Regions from separate parts of the Claveliimonas sp. genome, predicted to be linked through region 1. Evidence: predicted binding sites of a transcription regulator. Region 1 holds the regulator's gene; the other holds the start of a gene.
The links. The regulator Rex, encoded in region 1, represses fermentation and respiration genes when NADH is low (regulators of the CRP and FNR family bind a similar motif). The targets are predictions, from matches to a motif close to ATTGTTAANTANTTAACAAT.
Positions count from the first base shown of each region.

Region 2: a site for Rex is predicted at 1,610-1,629, ahead of WJ238_RS07715 (aminoglycoside phosphotransferase family protein). Genes of this name have one in related genera too.

Region 1 covers NZ_JAYAZJ010000035.1:5,995-14,163, forward strand. Annotated here, with positions in the region: gene alr (alanine racemase) at 1-799, opposite strand, end outside; gene WJ238_RS01615 (NAD(P)H-hydrate dehydratase) at 804-2,300, opposite strand; gene WJ238_RS01620 (redox-sensing transcriptional repressor Rex) at 2,440-3,090, opposite strand; gene abc-f (ribosomal protection-like ABC-F family protein) at 3,256-5,178, shown strand; gene WJ238_RS01630 (magnesium transporter CorA family protein) at 5,181-6,092, opposite strand; gene ppk1 (polyphosphate kinase 1) at 6,111-8,168, opposite strand.
Region 2 covers NZ_JAYAZJ010000082.1:24,962-33,130, reverse strand. Annotated here, with positions in the region: gene adhE (bifunctional acetaldehyde-CoA/alcohol dehydrogenase) at 1-1,494, shown strand, start outside; gene WJ238_RS07715 (aminoglycoside phosphotransferase family protein) at 1,745-2,500, shown strand; gene WJ238_RS07710 (3D domain-containing protein) at 2,587-3,627, opposite strand; gene WJ238_RS07705 (DUF1444 domain-containing protein) at 3,740-4,330, shown strand; gene WJ238_RS07700 (Cof-type HAD-IIB family hydrolase) at 4,311-5,183, shown strand; gene WJ238_RS07695 (undecaprenyl-diphosphate phosphatase) at 5,220-6,047, shown strand; gene WJ238_RS07690 (basic amino acid ABC transporter substrate-binding protein) at 6,163-6,939, shown strand; gene WJ238_RS07685 (amino acid ABC transporter permease) at 6,973-7,665, shown strand; gene WJ238_RS07680 (amino acid ABC transporter ATP-binding protein) at 7,655-8,169, shown strand, end outside.

The DNA.
Region 1 (8,169 bases):
CAGGCGTTCCGCTCTCCACCCATTTCACATGAGCCACATGACTGATCAGCTGAAGCGCCGGCTTCAGGGGAACATTCTTCTTTTCCACTTCATTGGAAGGATAAAGACCATAAGTGGAAATTCCCGCACGGACAAGATCCATATTGGCTTCCTTTACATCAATAATACCCGCACTGTTTGAGCAGTGATAATAAGGAAATGTGACCTTCCGTTCCTCCAGCTTCTCTTTCATCCACAGATAGCGCTCTAACTGCTTTTTTGTAAATGTCTTATCTGTTTCATCTGCTGTGGCAAAATGAGAGTACATGCCCTCCAATACCAGATTCGGCAAAGAAGCAATCCGGCAGATCTCTTCCACACTCTCCTCTGTAATCTGAAAGCCCAGCCTGGACATTCCTGTATCCAGTTTAATGTGGATATATGCCTTTTGATTCAATTTTTGTGCCCTCTTGGAAATATCTTCTGCCATTTCCAATGTATAGCAGGTCATACGTACTTCCTGCTCTATCATAATATCCCGCTGATCCGGGAAAATACAGCCCAGAACCAAAACCGGCTTCTTCACCTGATTTTTCTTCAATAGAACAGCCTCATCCAGAGTGGCAACTGCATATCCCCATATATAATCTTTTTCTTCCATTACATATCTGGCAATCTGCACGGCGCCATGGCCATATCCGTCCGTCTTGATCACGCCGATCATCTTCGTTTCTTCTTTGATGTTTTGCTTCATCATATCCAGATTATATTCCACTGCGTCCAAATCTATTCTGGCGCAGACTCTGCTGTATTTTTTCATACGATCATTCCTCCAGTCTTTTCAGAACAGTCCCGATATTTTCCGCCAGGTCTCTTGCAAGCACGCTGTAGCTTCCCTTCTCCCTTTTTGCCTCATCTCCTGCCAGTCCGTGAAGGTAAACACCTAGGACCGCTGCATCAAAACAGGACATTTTCTGTGCAAGAAGACCTGTGATCACACCTGCAAGAACATCTCCGCTTCCTGCCTTTGCCATAGCCGCATTTCCTGACAAATTCACAAAAGGATGCTCCCCGGGACTGAAAATACACGTGCGCGCATCTTTCAGTACACATGTAACATCATATTCTCCGGCAAACTGCTTTAATATTTCCATTCGGCTGTTTCGAAGTTCTTCCACTGATTTCCTTGTTATCCTGGACATTTCTTTCATATGGGGAGTAAAAATAAACTGACCACGGACAAGATTTTTCATATAGCGGCTGTGCGCAGATAAAAGATTCAATCCGTCCGCATCCACAACACAGGGAACCTCTACATTTTCCAGTGTTGCCTGTAAAATCCTCCGTGATTTGTCGCTGGTTCCAAGCCCGGAACCAATACTCACCACATCCGCCCATTTCAGCAGCTGCAAAAGTTCCCGTTCGTCAAAGAAATCATAACAGCGAACGATTGCCTCCGGAAGAAGCGTCTGCAGTACAGCCCGGTTATCCTCTGACGTATAGATCTGTACCAGACCTGCCCCCGTCTTATAGGCCGCCAGTGCGCCCAGATAAGCTGCTCCGGCCATTCCTTTGCTTCCGGCGATAATAAGAACCTTTCCATAAGTCCCTTTATGAGAATCCTCTCTGCGCTTCGGCAGCATTTTCGCCGCATCCTCCTGCTCCAGCGCATAGGCTACATCTCTGTCCCCCGGCATCGCTGAGACATCGACTCCTATATCCGTTACCTTTACTTCTCCGGCAAACTCCTTCCCCGGATAAAGTACACAGCCAAGTTTTTCACACTGAAAACTGACTGTCAGCTCTGCCCGGAAAGCGTCGGTTACAACCTCTCCGGTAGATGTGGAAACTCCGGAGGGTACATCTACTGCCACTTTTTTCCCCTCTGACCGGTTCATCGCCTGAATACATTCCAGGTAATGCCCTTCCACACGCCTGCTAAGCCCTGCCCCGAATATGGCATCGATAAGCAGGCTGCATTTTCTCTCCGTAAAACCTTCCTCTATGGTTCCTCCTGCCTCCCGGAAAAGCTGAATCTGCCTCTTTGTCTCTTCGGTACAATGATCAGGGTTTCCCACCATACAGGCTGATACTCCCGCTCCTCTTTCCAGAAGAAGTCTGGCGATAGCAAATCCATCTCCGCCATTATTTCCGGATCCGCATACAACACATACATCTGACAGATCTGCATCTGTTTCACATACCGTTTCTACAAAAGTTCTTGCCGCCCTTTCCATCAGGATAAGAGACGGCATTTTTTTCTCCCGTATCGTATACCCATCCGCTGCCTTCATTTGTCTTCCATCCGGCAAATATCTCATACTGTCAACCCCCTTTTTATTTATTTTATTTATATAGAACAAAGAATCCGCAACAGGAAACGAAGTTTTCTATTGAAAAAGCGTGTAAAGAAAGCCTGTCCTTTCGCACACGCTTACTTCACACGCTGTCATATCCCCGCTATTTTTCAGCCCTATGTTCCTCGTTGTAACGGCTGATATTATAGGATAATCTCATCAGACTTTCCGATAAGTGTACATTTTCCACGATCACGTTATCCGGCAAATTCAGATCTGTATGGGCAAAGTTCCAAATCGCCTTTATCCCATAGTCCACCAGCTGATTTGCCACTTCAATTGCCTTTGCCTTAGGTATGGTGAGGATTCCGATCTCAATATCACTGTTCTTCATAAAATCTTCCAGCTCATCCATCATATAAATAGGCACTCCACGAATTGTCATTCCCTTTAAAGTAGGATTAACATCAAAAATGCCTTTTAATACAAATCCCCGCTTTTCAAATCCTGCATGATTCGCCAGAGCATGACCCAGATTTCCTGCCCCGATGATGATCATTCCATGTTCTTCCTCCAAACCGAGGATCTTTCCTATCTCTGTATAAAGATATTTCACATTATATCCATATCCCTGCTGGCCAAATCCGCCGAAATTATTTAAATCCTGCCGAATCTGGGATGCAGTTACCTGCATTCTCTTACTCAGATCATTTGAAGAGATACGTTCCACCCCATTTTCAAGCAGTTCTCCTAAATACCTGTAATATCTTGGGAGCCTCCGTATGACTGCCTGCGAAATTTCTCTGCTTTCCACTCTTTTCACCTTCCCAATCTTTTTCTGTCTACATTATATAGAATTGTTTGTTCAAAGTCAAATTTTTGTTCGGAAAACTTTGGAATATTAGATTTTATATAAAGAATTGCAGAAAATTGACACCTTCACAAATCACCGATATAATAGTCCCGGAGGTATATATTTATGATACTAGCATGTCATTCAATTGAAAAAGCATTTGGTGAGGATGTCATTGTAAAAAACGGCTCCTTTCACATAGAAGAATATGAAAAAGCAGCACTTGTTGGGATCAACGGAGCTGGAAAATCAACAATACTGAAAATGATTGTGGGAGAACTGCCACTTGACGGCGGTAGCATTACTTTATCGAAAGGAAAATCTCTTGGCTATCTTTCCCAGCACCAGAATCTCTCCGGAGGAAACACTATTTACGAAGAAGTACGCACTGCCAAAGCGGAGATCATATCACTGGAAAAAGAGATCCGCCGAATTGAACAGGAAATTCCCAACCTTGCGGGCGAACAACTTACTGAGCGACTGAATACTTATCACCGTTTGTCTGACCGGTTTGAACGTGAAAATGGCTATGCCTACGAAAGTGAAATTGTGGGAGTACTCAAGGGGCTTGGTTTTGACGAAGAAGAATTCTCCAAACCGGTAGACGCTCTTTCCGGTGGTCAAAAAACACGTGTAGCATTAGGCAAACTTCTTCTTACAAAACCGGATGTCCTTCTTTTAGATGAGCCTACCAACCATCTGGATCTTAATTCGATCTCCTGGCTGGAAACTTATCTTCTGAATTATTCCGGTGCCGTGCTTATCGTCTCCCATGACCGCTATTTTCTCAATAGAGTGGTAACAAAGGTCATTGAAATTGAACAGGGTTCCATTATGACCTACCTTGGCAATTACACAGATTACTCCCGTAAAAAGCAGCAAATCCGTGAAGCAAGGATGAAAGAGTATCTCAATCAGCAGCAGGAGATCCGCCATCAGGAAGCCGTGATCGAAAAGCTCCGCTCTTTTAACAGGGAAAAGTCAATCAAGCGTGCAGAAAGCCGGGAAAAAATGCTGGAAAAAATGGAACGCATAGAAAAGCCTGCGGAGCAAAGAACAGATATCCATCTGGTGCTGGAACCTTCCTGTGTCAGCGGAAATGATGTTCTTTCCGTAGATCACTTAAGCAAATCTTTTCCGTCCCAGCCCCTTTTTGAAAATGTCAGCTTTGAAATCAAAAGAGGCGAACATGTAGCGGTAATCGGAGATAACGGAACCGGCAAGACAACCCTCCTTAAAATCCTGAACCGGGTTTTGCCTGCTGACAGCGGAAGCTTTACACTTGGGACAAACGTGCATATCGGATACTATGACCAGGAACATCATGTTCTTCATATGGAAAAAACTATATTTGAAGAAATTTCAGATGCATATCCTTCTCTTACAAACACGGAAATCCGCAATATGCTGGCTGCTTTCCTCTTCACGGGGGATGATGTTTTTAAGCTTATCGGAGATTTAAGCGGCGGAGAGAGGGGACGTGTTTCCCTGGCAAAGCTTATGCTTTCGGAAGCAAATTTCCTCATTCTTGATGAGCCTACCAACCATCTGGATATCGCCTCCAAAGAAATTCTGGAAAACGCTCTGAATAATTACAAAGGCACCGTCCTCTATGTGTCCCATGACCGATATTTCATTAACCAAACGGCCACCAGGATCCTGGAACTTGTAAACAAAACATTTGTCAACTATATCGGTAATTATGACTATTATCTGGAAAAGCGGGAGGAATTGACTGCCGCATACGCGTCAGTTCCATCCTGTGATAATGCCCCGGCTGCCGAAGCAGCCTCCGAAGCCAAGTTAAGCTGGCAGGAGCAAAAAGAAGAAAAGGCACGGGAACGGAAACGACAGAATGATCTGAAGAAGACAGAGGAACGCATAACTTCTCTGGAGGAACGAGACGGACAGATTGATGAGCTGATGGCGCTGGAGGAAGTATATACCAATTCTATACGCTGTCAGGAACTTGCCAGAGAAAAAGCTGACATCGCTGCTGAATTGGAGGAACTGTATGAAAAATGGGAGGCTCTCGCCTCCCAGGAATAAAATCAGAGAATTTTTTTCTTTTTAAAGATTAAAATACAGACAACAATAACGATCAAACTTAGTGCAATAACGCCGGGATATCCGTTTTTCAGCTCCGGCATATTTTCAAAATTCATACCGTACCATCCGGTAATTAAGGTGAGGGGGAAGAAAATGGTGGACAACACAGTCAGAAACTGCATATTACTATTCTGTTTTGCATCCACCTGTGCCTGATACAGATCTCGCACCTGCTGTGCGTATTCCAGCAAATGGGCAGTCCTCCCCATCAGCCGGTCTGCCCGATTGGAAAGTGTCCCGAAATATTTGAGCTGTTTCTTGGCGAAAAATCCATTTTCATTTTCCTCAAGCTCTGTTCCCATATCCATCATTTCATCATAATAGCCGCGAAGTGTCAGAAGTTTTCTTCGTATCGGCATCAGTTCCCTCTGGAAATTTTCAATTTTCCCCTGCATGACGTCTTCTTCCATGCGCATAAGGATTTTCTCATACTGCATCAAAATTTCCTGATCTCTGCTCATAAATTCAGCAATAAAATTATATATGAACCGTTCCTTTGTTTCTCCTTGATGGGTCTTTTTTCTTTTGATCCTTCGGATCAGCCTCATAGAAAAATCTTCATCATCTACAAGTACAACATGATCTTGATTCACAAAAAAGTAAATGCGGTATCTGCTTCCAAGCACGTCCAAAAGCCTGGGGATACAAAGTGTACCCGCCAGGCATTCCTGCTGTGTTTCCAGTTTACAAAATCCTATCTTGTTGGTCTGTATTTCATTTTCATACTGTATACCTGCCAATTCCAAATCCCGGCGGGCATTTTTGGAATCAGTGAGAAATACAGCCGGAGGCCTTGTCTCCTTCCATGTTTCTGTCTCAATCTGCTCCAGCCTCTCTCCGAGTTTCCATATCATTCTACCACCACTCTTATCTTACATTTGTCCTGCCTTTTCGTAAGCCTCCTCATAAAAGTATTCCTGTGAGTTTACTTTAACTGTGTCAGGATCCTCCATGCGAACAAAAAGGTAACTGCCGTCAGCCGTTTCGTGCCGTGCCTTCTGATTGTCCCTCAACATAAGATCAAACATAGCCTGAAGTCGTTCTTTCAGATTCTGCTGCTGCACAGGCGCCGCCACTTCTACCCGGCGCACAGTATTCCGAGTCATAAAATCTGCAGAGGCAATGTAATATCTGGCCCGCTCGCCGCATCCGAAAATATAGATTCTGGAGTGTTCCAGAAATCTTCCGACAATACTGATGACACGGATATTTTCTGTTTTTCCCTCTACCTGTGGAACCAGACAGCAGATACCGCGAATCACCATATCGATCTTCACTCCTGCTTCCGACGCTTCTATCAGTTTATCAATAATTTTTTTATCTGTCAAAGAATTTAACTTTAATCCGATATAAGCCGGCTGTCCTTCTTTTGCCTGCCTTATCTCTTCGTCCATCATTTCCAGGACCCGGGACTGAAGGCATTTTGGCGCTACTAAGAGGTGACTGGAACTTTCCACAGTCTCACCTTTTGACAACGCCTGGAATACAGCTGATGCTTCCATGCCAATATCCGGATCTGCCGTCATAAGAGAAAGGTCTGTATACAGTCTGGAGGTCTTTTCATTGTAATTTCCTGTTCCGATCTGAGTGATATATTCAATCTTTCCTTCATTTTTTCTCGTGATGAGACAGAGTTTGGAGTGCACCTTATAGCCTTCCAGACCATAGATCACCTGACAGCCTGCCTCTTCCAGACGTCTTGACCATTCGATGTTATTTTCCTCATCAAATCTGGCACGCAGCTCTACCAAAACGACAACTTCTTTTCCGTTTTCCGCTGCTTCCACCAATGCCTCAACAACCTTACTTTGTTTTGCCAGACGATAGAGTGTCATTTTAATGGAAATCACGTTTTCATCCTCTGCCGCCTCATTTAGCATCCGGAGGAACGGACGAATGGATTCATAGGGATAGGAAAGCATTTTATCCGACTCTCTTATCTGCTCTATAATTCCTCTTCCATCTTCAAAAGAGGAAGATTTCTGTGGCGTGCGCTTTTCAAAAAACAATTCCGGGTTCTTTCTTAGCATATCCTGGATTTTAGAAGAAAAAGACAGATCAAGGGGTGTGCTTTGACGAAATACTCTGGCTTCCTCTAAATCAAGGTATTTACAGAGAATACCTACGATATCTCCGTCCATCTCCCTGGACAGTTCCAGCCGGACCGGAGAAAGTTTTTTTCTTTTTTTAATTAAATCTGCCATAAATTCCCTATAATCCAAATCTTCATCATATAAGGCGTCAGCATCTATATCTGCATTTCTCGTTACGCGGATCAATGATTTGGCCCTGATCTGATAGCCTTTAAAAACTCTCGGCATGTAATGCAGAATCAGTTCTTCAGCCAGCATATATGTTCCTGACCTGTCCGGAACTGCAATCAGCCTTTCTACCATGCTATTTGTACAGGGAATGATACCGATCCTCTGCTTCTTACTCTTTGTTTCCAAAACAGCTACCGCGTAAATTTCTTTATTTCTAAGAAACGGAAATGGCTGACGCTTTCCTACTACGGTAGGTGATATTAAAGGCTCAATCTCCATGGCAAAATATCTTTCCATATACTCACTTTCGCTTTTTTCCATACTTCTGAAATCCGTAAGGGAAAATCCCCACTCTTTCAGACGTGACATCAGTTCTTCATAAACTTTGTCACGGCGTTCATTTAATATATGAACTCTTCTCAAAATTTCCTCAATCTGCTCCTTTGCAGTCATATTGGTCTTATTATCTTTGATTTTTTTGCCAAGAAGGCTTTGGTCCTGCAAAGAACCAACCCGGACCATAAAAAATTCATCCAGATTAGTCTGATAGATAGACGCAAAAGAGAGCCTTTCACACAAAGGGACCTCTTTATTCTCCGCTTCCTCCAGCACTCTTTCATTAAATTTCAGCCAAGATAACTCTCGATTCATATATACATTATCCATT
Region 2 (8,169 bases), on a different contig from region 1:
CATACAGCAGCCCTTTACGTACATCCGGCAGAGACTGAAAAAATTGCAAAACATGCAGCAGCAATGAAAACATGCCGTATTTTGATCAATACACCTTCTTCACAGGGTGGCATTGGTGATCTTTATAACTTTAAACTGGCGCCTTCTCTTACTCTTGGATGCGGTTCCTGGGGCGGAAACTCCGTATCAGAGAACGTTGGAGTAAAACATCTGATCAACATTAAGACAGTTGCCGAGAGGAGAGAAAATATGCTTTGGTTCAGAACACCGGAAAAGGTTTACTTTAAGAAAGGATGTATGCCAGTTGCATTAGATGAGCTGGGAACAGTAATGCACAAGAAAAAGGCATTCATCGTTACAGATACATTCCTTTATAAGAATGGCTATGTTGCTCCGATCGAAGAAAAATTAGATGAGATGGGAATCCAGCATACATGCTTCTACGAAGTTGCACCGGACCCGACACTGCAGTGTGCACGCAGAGGTACAGAGCAGATGAGACAGTTTGAGCCGGATACGATCATCGCTTTAGGAGGCGGTTCCGCAATGGACGCTGCCAAGATCATGTGGGTAATGTATGAACATCCGGAAGCAAACTTTGAAGATATGGCAATGGATTTCATGGATATCCGTAAGAGAGTATATACCTTCCCGAAGATGGGAGAAAAAGCTTACTTTGTAGCGATTCCGACATCTTCCGGTACCGGATCTGAGGTGACGCCGTTTGCAATCATTACAGATGCAGATACAGGCGTAAAATGGCCTATCGCTGATTATGAATTACTGCCCAATATGGCGATTGTAGATGTAGATAATATGATGACACAGCCAAAGGGACTGACAAGCGCATCCGGTATTGATGTTATGACTCATGCGATTGAAGCGTATGTTTCTATTATGGCAACAGACTATACAGACGGAATTGCGATGAAGGCAGTTAAGATGGTATTTGATAATCTGCCGTCAGCATATGAAAATGGAGCAAATGATCCTCATGCCCGTGAAATGATGGCAAACGCTTCCTGTATGGCAGGTATGGCATTTGCAAATGCCTTCCTGGGACTGAACCATTCTATGGCTCATAAACTTGGTGCATTCCATCATCTGCCGCATGGAGTCGCAAATGCAGTGCTGCTGACAGAAGTTATGCGCTACAATGCAGCGGAAGCTCCGACCAGAATGGGAACATTCTCACAGTATCAGTATCCTCATGCGCTGGCAAGATATGCAGAGCTTGGACGTTTTGCAGGATGTCAGGGCAAGACAGATCAGGAAGTATTCGAGAACCTTCTTGCAAAACTGGAAGATCTGAAAGAAAAGATCGGTATTAAGAAATCGATTAAAGAATATGGCATCGATGAAAAGTATTTCCTGGATACGCTGGATGAAATGGTAGAACAGGCATTCAATGACCAGTGTACCGCAGCAAATCCAAGATATCCATTGATGAAAGAAATGAAAGACATTTATCTTAAATGCTATTATGGCAAATAGTTTTTCTCATAAGTTTTTCTCACAGAAAGAGGTGTGCCCGGCTGGGTGCGCCTCTTTCTATGGTGTTCGTGTATATGCCGGTTCTTGTAGAAAAAGGAAATAGCACATATTTGAAAATGTTAATTAAATAACAATAAAAATAAAATAGAAAAATAAGTTAAAAAAATATCAAAATGTATTTAAAAATAGAAAAGGCAGGAGTATAATATAGATAACAGGAAAACGGAACACTTATAAAGGAGGTAAGCTTATGGATATGGAAAAATGCAGACTGATCGTGGAACGTCCATACAAGAAAGTATATCAGTGTGAGGACAGTATTATCAAATTGTTCAGTGAAAAACACCCCAAGGTAGATATTTTTAATGAAGCATTGGAAAATGCCCGTGTGGAAGAATGTGGGCTGGATATACCTAAGCTACAGAAGGTAGAAAATATAGACGGAAAATGGGCACTGTTTTTTGAATACAGAGAAGGGAAGACTCTGGAGGAAATGATGAAAGTAGATCCGCAGAATCTGGATAAATATATGGAGGATTTTGTGGATCTTCAGGTGAAAGTACATTCTAAGAAGGCGCCTATGTTATCCAATATTAAAGATAAACTGCGCCGGCAGATCAACAGCATCAAAGAACTGGATGCAAGCCAGAGATATGAACTGCTTACCCGTCTTGAAAGCATGCCAAGGCATGATAAGCTTTGCCACGGGGACTTTAATCCAAGTAATATTATTGTAGGCAAAAATGGAAAGATGTCAATTGTAGACTGGGCTCATGCAACGATCGGAAATGCCAGCGCTGACGCGGCAATGAGTTATCTGCTTTTTGCCCTGAAGGATCAAAAGGCAGCAGACCTGTATCTTAAGATGTTCTGCAGAAAGTCAGATATAGCAGTTCAGTATGTGCAGCAGTGGCTGCCTATTGTCGCAGCTGCACAGCTTACAAAAGACAATGAGCTGGAAAAGGATTTTCTGATGCAGTGGATCGATGTTATGGATTATCAATAAATTGCTGATAGGGGAAAGCCAAACGCTATAAAAGAGTAAAAAGGATGCGTGTCAATTGCGGGACACGCATCCTTTTTCTGAACGGTTTAGTTTGCACGATAAACCTCGGCATAATATACACCATATGCAAGAGCAGTAGCATGGTCACTGACAAAGATATCGATTTTGTTTCCTTTAATCGCACCGCCGGTATCTTCCGCCGTATAGACATGTCCATTGATGATGACCTGTGAACCGAGAGGAATTACACTTGGATCTACTGCAATTGTACGACCGGCTGTGGGAACTGTACCGCTTGCTGTATGAGAACCGCCCCAGGAACCGGTACAGTAAAAGCAGGAGCAGTAGTGCGTGATCTTAAAGCGCCCCAGGCTCTGCTTTCCATCGGTGGAAACGTTGGAGCCTCCTGATCCTGATCCGGAAGAGCCCTGCTGGGCATCCTGAGCTGCATTCTGCTGCGCCTGACGCGCGGCTTCTTCAGCGGCTTTCTGCTGTGCAAGAAGGGCTTCGGCTTCTTTTGCTGCCTGCAGCTGATCCTTATATTTTTCCAATTCACTGGATTTGGAAGAAATTTCATTTTCAAGTTCAGTGCGGGTAGCATTTACCTGTTCCTGCATATCAGCCAGTTCTTCCTGCTGTTTCTTTAAGGTGTCACCTTCTTTTTTGATTTCGTTCTGGGTATCCTCCAGTTCCTGGAGCATTTCCCTGTCGTATTCGCTGACATTTTGGATGAAGTCAGTCTTATTCAGGAAATCAGCCATATCTTCTGCTGAACAAAGCAGTTCAATAAAACTTGTATTTCCCGCCTCGTACATATATTTGATCCGAAGCTTCATTGCTTCATATTGTTCCTCGCCTCTTGCCTGTGCCTCTTTCATTTTTTCCTGTGTAACTTTCATTGCGGAGCTGGTTTCCTCCATCTTTGAGGAAAGATCTTCCAGTTCGCCGCTAAGAGTATTCAATTTTTTGTTCAGATTATTTAATTCGTTCTCTAATCCATCTGTTTGTTTTTCTAATTCTTCCGTAGAAGGGTCTGCGTATACCAGAATGCTCGTACACCCCATGACTGTTATGCATCCGGCAAGCAGGCCGACGCGCAGCATGCGTTTTAATCTTGTACTAATCATATACATATCCTTTCTTTCGGCGAGTGCGTATCTATTATACAACAAATTGCTTTATTACGCAAATTTTGTTATGATAAAACATGAAAAATCTATCATACCGGAGGGGAAACAGATGAAGAAATATGAAGAAGAACATTATCTTATGGAAAATATAAAAGACAAAATTTATCCATGGGTAAAGTATGAACTAAGAGACAGCCATGCGCTGAACGGGAAAAACATTTCCCAAAAGGATACGCCGCTGATCGCCTTTGCAGGAGAGCTGACGGTTTTGCTGGTTATACAGAGAGGGGAAGATGCATATGAAATCATTAAGGACAATATGCTTCCTCCTGACTTCGACATAGAACAGCTTTACTATACAGCCTGTGAAAACCTTGCAAGAGATATAGAATTTGTAGTGTCAAATACATGGTACGGAGGGTTTGGCATTGTAGCCGACGGCCATCATGAAGCAAGCTCTCTGTGTCTGCAGCACATCTGGAATGTGTGTGCCGAGAAGCTGGACGATGATCTTGTGCTCATGGTGCCTTCCAAGGATCTGGTTTTGTTTGCCCCGGCAAAACAGGAGGAAGTAGTAGGCAAGATGATCGACTTCGGAAATGAGGCATATGAAAGAAGTCAGGATAGAATCAGTACAGAACTTTTGATTTTTACAAAAGACGGAAAGGAACTGCTCGTATATGATAAAATGCAGCACTGACAGAAAGAAAACGGGGAAAAAGATCAGGATGATCGCACTCGACCTGGACGGTACTTTGCTTACCAGCGATAAAGTCCTGACGGATCGTACAAAGGATGTTTTAAGGAGAGCGATCGAACAGGGCATTGTTGTTCTGCCTGCAACAGGGCGTCCTCTCTCCGGCATTCCAAAAGAGGTTATGGAATTTCCGGGAGTGAGGTATGCAGTTACTGCAAATGGTGCCCGGATCGTGGACAGTTTGGAGGGACGTATCCTTTATGAGGATCAGGTATCCTATGAAAACGGGAAAAAGGTATTGGAAATATGCGGAAAGTATGACGCACTCCTGGAGGTGTACTATAATGGAGTGGGATATACGGAAGAAAGCGCTCTTAATAGGCTGGGGGACTTTGTACCAAGAGTTCCCATGGCTGCATACATACTGAATACGCGTCGGCCCGTTGAAAATGTAACAGAGCTTTTTAACAGGAAGAAGCTGCCTACCGATAAAGTACAGGCCATTTTTTCTTCGGAGGAGGATTGTAAAAAAGCCTGGAAAGAAGTAGAAGATCATATTCTGGATATTGAGATTACAGGAGCGCTGTGCAATAATATAGAAGTAAATGCCAAAGGAGTAAATAAAGGCAAAGGGATTTTGATGCTGGGAAAAATTCTTGGCATTGAACGGGAAGAGATCATGGCCTTTGGAGACGGACGGAACGATACGGCTATGCTGCAGGAAGCCGGATTGGGTATTGCAATGAGCAATGCAGTAGAAGAGGCTAAGGCAGCAGCAGATGAAGTGACTCTGTCAAATGATGAGGAAGGCGTGGCCGCCGCTATCGAGAAATATGTGCTGGATGGGGATGTGTGATGCCGGAAAATGACAAAATGAAAGAGGAGAGCGAAAATGTTAGATGTGATTAAGGTAATTATCCTTGGGATTGTGGAAGGTATTACAGAGTGGCTTCCGGTCAGCAGTACCGGCCATCTGATTCTGGTGGGAGATATTCTTAAGCCGGATTTAAGTGATGCTTTTATGGAAATGTTTAATGTTGTCATTCAGCTGGGGGCAATTATGGCAGTTGTAGTTTTGTATTTCCATAAGCTGAATCCATTTTCTCCGAGAAAGACACAGAAACAGAAAATGCTGACATGGCAGATGTGGATCAAAGTGCTGATCGCTTCTGTCCCGGCAGGAATTGTGGGTGTGCTTTTTAATGACTACCTGGATGCTGTTTTCTATAAGCCGCTTCCTGTGGCAGTGATGCTGATCGTATATGGTGTTCTGTTTATTGTTGTGGAAAATAGAAATAAGCATCAGAGACCAAAAGTAACTAAAATATCCGAGTTATCTGTGCAGATGCTGCTTTGGATCGGTGTATTTCAGATGCTTGCCCTTATTCCGGGAACATCCAGATCAGGAGCTACTATCGTAGGGGCATTGATGATTGGAATTTCAAGAAGTACGGCAGCGGAATTTACCTTTTTCCTTGCAATTCCGGCTATGTTTGGTGCAAGTCTTTTGAAACTGGTGAATTTTGGTCTGTCCTTTACAGCGAAAGAAGCGGGAATGCTTGCTTTGGGATGTCTTGTGTCCTTTGGATTGTCTGTTGTTGCAATTAAATTTTTGATGGGTTATATCAAGCAGCATGATTTCAAAATATTCGGTTATTACCGGATAGCGCTGGGTGCTATTATCATTATCGTGTCACTGGTTCAGTTGATAATTGCATAAGAATCCAAAAAGATACTTGTTTTTTCTTGGTTTCGTGTTAGAATATGTACTAGACTTGAATTTTTATACGCATAAATGATTAAAATAAATGGGGATAATCAGGAGGAAAAGGAATATGAAATGGAAAAAAGTAATCAGTGTAATGTTGGCAGCAGCATGTGTGGCCGGTCTTGCAGCATGCGGCAGCAGTGATTCATCATCAGAGGGCGGAGACAGCACAGAGGAAAAGGATACTCTTGTTATGGCAACAAATGCGGAATTTCCGCCTTATGAATATTATGAAGGACAGGACATCGTAGGAATCGATGTGGATATTGCCAATGCAATTGCAGATGAGCTGGGTATGGAGCTGAAGATCGAGGATATGGCATTTGACTCTATCATTGCTGCTGTAACAAGCGGAAAAGCTGATTTCGGAGCAGCAGGTATGACGGTGGATCCGGATCGTGAGAAGGAAGTCAACTTTACAGATACTTATGCGGAAGCGACACAGGTAATCATTGTAAATGAGGACAGTACGATTGCCGGACCGGACGATCTGGCAGGAAAGAAGATCGGTGTTCAGCTGGGAACAACAGGAGATATGTATGTATCTGATATCGAAGATGCTACAGTAGAAAGATACAACAAAGGATTTGAGGCAGTGCAGGCTCTGACACAGGATAAGATCGATGCAGTTGTGATCGACGGTGAGCCGGCTAAGAAGTTTGTTGAGTCCGCAGAAGGAACAAAGATCCTGGATGAGGCATATACACAGGAAGAGTACGCGATTGTTGTGGCAAAGGATAACGAAGAGCTGCTTGAGCAGATCAACGGAGCGATCGCAGATCTGAAAGAATCCGGAAAACTGGATGAGATCGTTGCAAAATATATTACTTCAGATGAAGACTAATTCATGATCGGACCAATAGATAAGGTGTAAATTATGTTGCAGGAATGGCAAGAGAAATTTTATTTAAACTTTATAAAAGATGAGCGGTGGAGATTTATATGGGATGGCCTGAAAGTAACGCTTCAGGTAACTTTTCTGGCCGTGCTTATCGGCATTGTTCTGGGACTTCTTGTGGCCATTGTGCGTTCTACGTATGATAAGACAGGTAAGCTTCGTATTCTCAATCTGCTCTGCAAGCTGTATCTGACTGTGATCAGGGGAACGCCTGTTGTTGTACAGCTGCTGATCATATATTTCGTCATCTTTGCCAGTGTTTCAGTTGATAAGATTATTGTGGCGGTGATGGCATTTGGATTTAATTCAGGGGCCTATGTGGCGGAAATATTCCGATCGGGTATCATGTCCATTGACAACGGACAGATGGAGGCAGGAAGAAGCCTTGGATTCACATACAGTCAGACAATGTTTTATATTGTAATGCCGCAGGCTTTTAAAAACGTCCTGCCGGCGCTTGGAAATGAGTTTATCGTACTTTTAAAAGAGACTTCTGTATCGGGATATATTGCCCTGCAGGATCTCACCAAGGGCGGAGATATTATCCGAAGCCAGACATACAGTGCGTTTATGCCTCTGTTTGCAGTCGCACTTATTTACCTTGTTATGGTGCTTATTTTTACTAAGCTGGTAAATATGCTGGAAAGGAGGCTGAGGAACAGTGACCACTAAGGAAGATGTATTGATCCGCATTGAGGATGTGCATAAGATATTTGGTGAGCTTCATGCCCTGAATGGTATTTCCGGAGAAATTAAAAGAGGGGAAGTTGTGGTGATCATCGGTCCTTCCGGTTCCGGCAAATCAACGCTTTTGAGATCTCTGAATCTTTTGGAGGTTCCATCCAAAGGACATATATATTTTGACGGAGTCGATATTACAGATAAAAAAGTTGATATCAACAAACATCGTCAGAAGATGGGAATGGTGTTCCAGCATTTTAATTTATTCCCTCATAAGACGATTCTTCAGAATATCACGCTTGCACCTGTTAAGCTTCTGAAAAAAGACAAAAAAGAAGCGGAAGAAGAAGCAATGAAACTTCTGGAGCGAGTAGGGCTGGAAGGAAAGGCAAATGCTTATCCGTCACAGCTGTCCGGAGGACAGAAGCAGAGAATTGCCATTGTGCGTTCTCTGGCTATGAAACCGGATGTGATGCTTTTTGATGAGCCTACCTC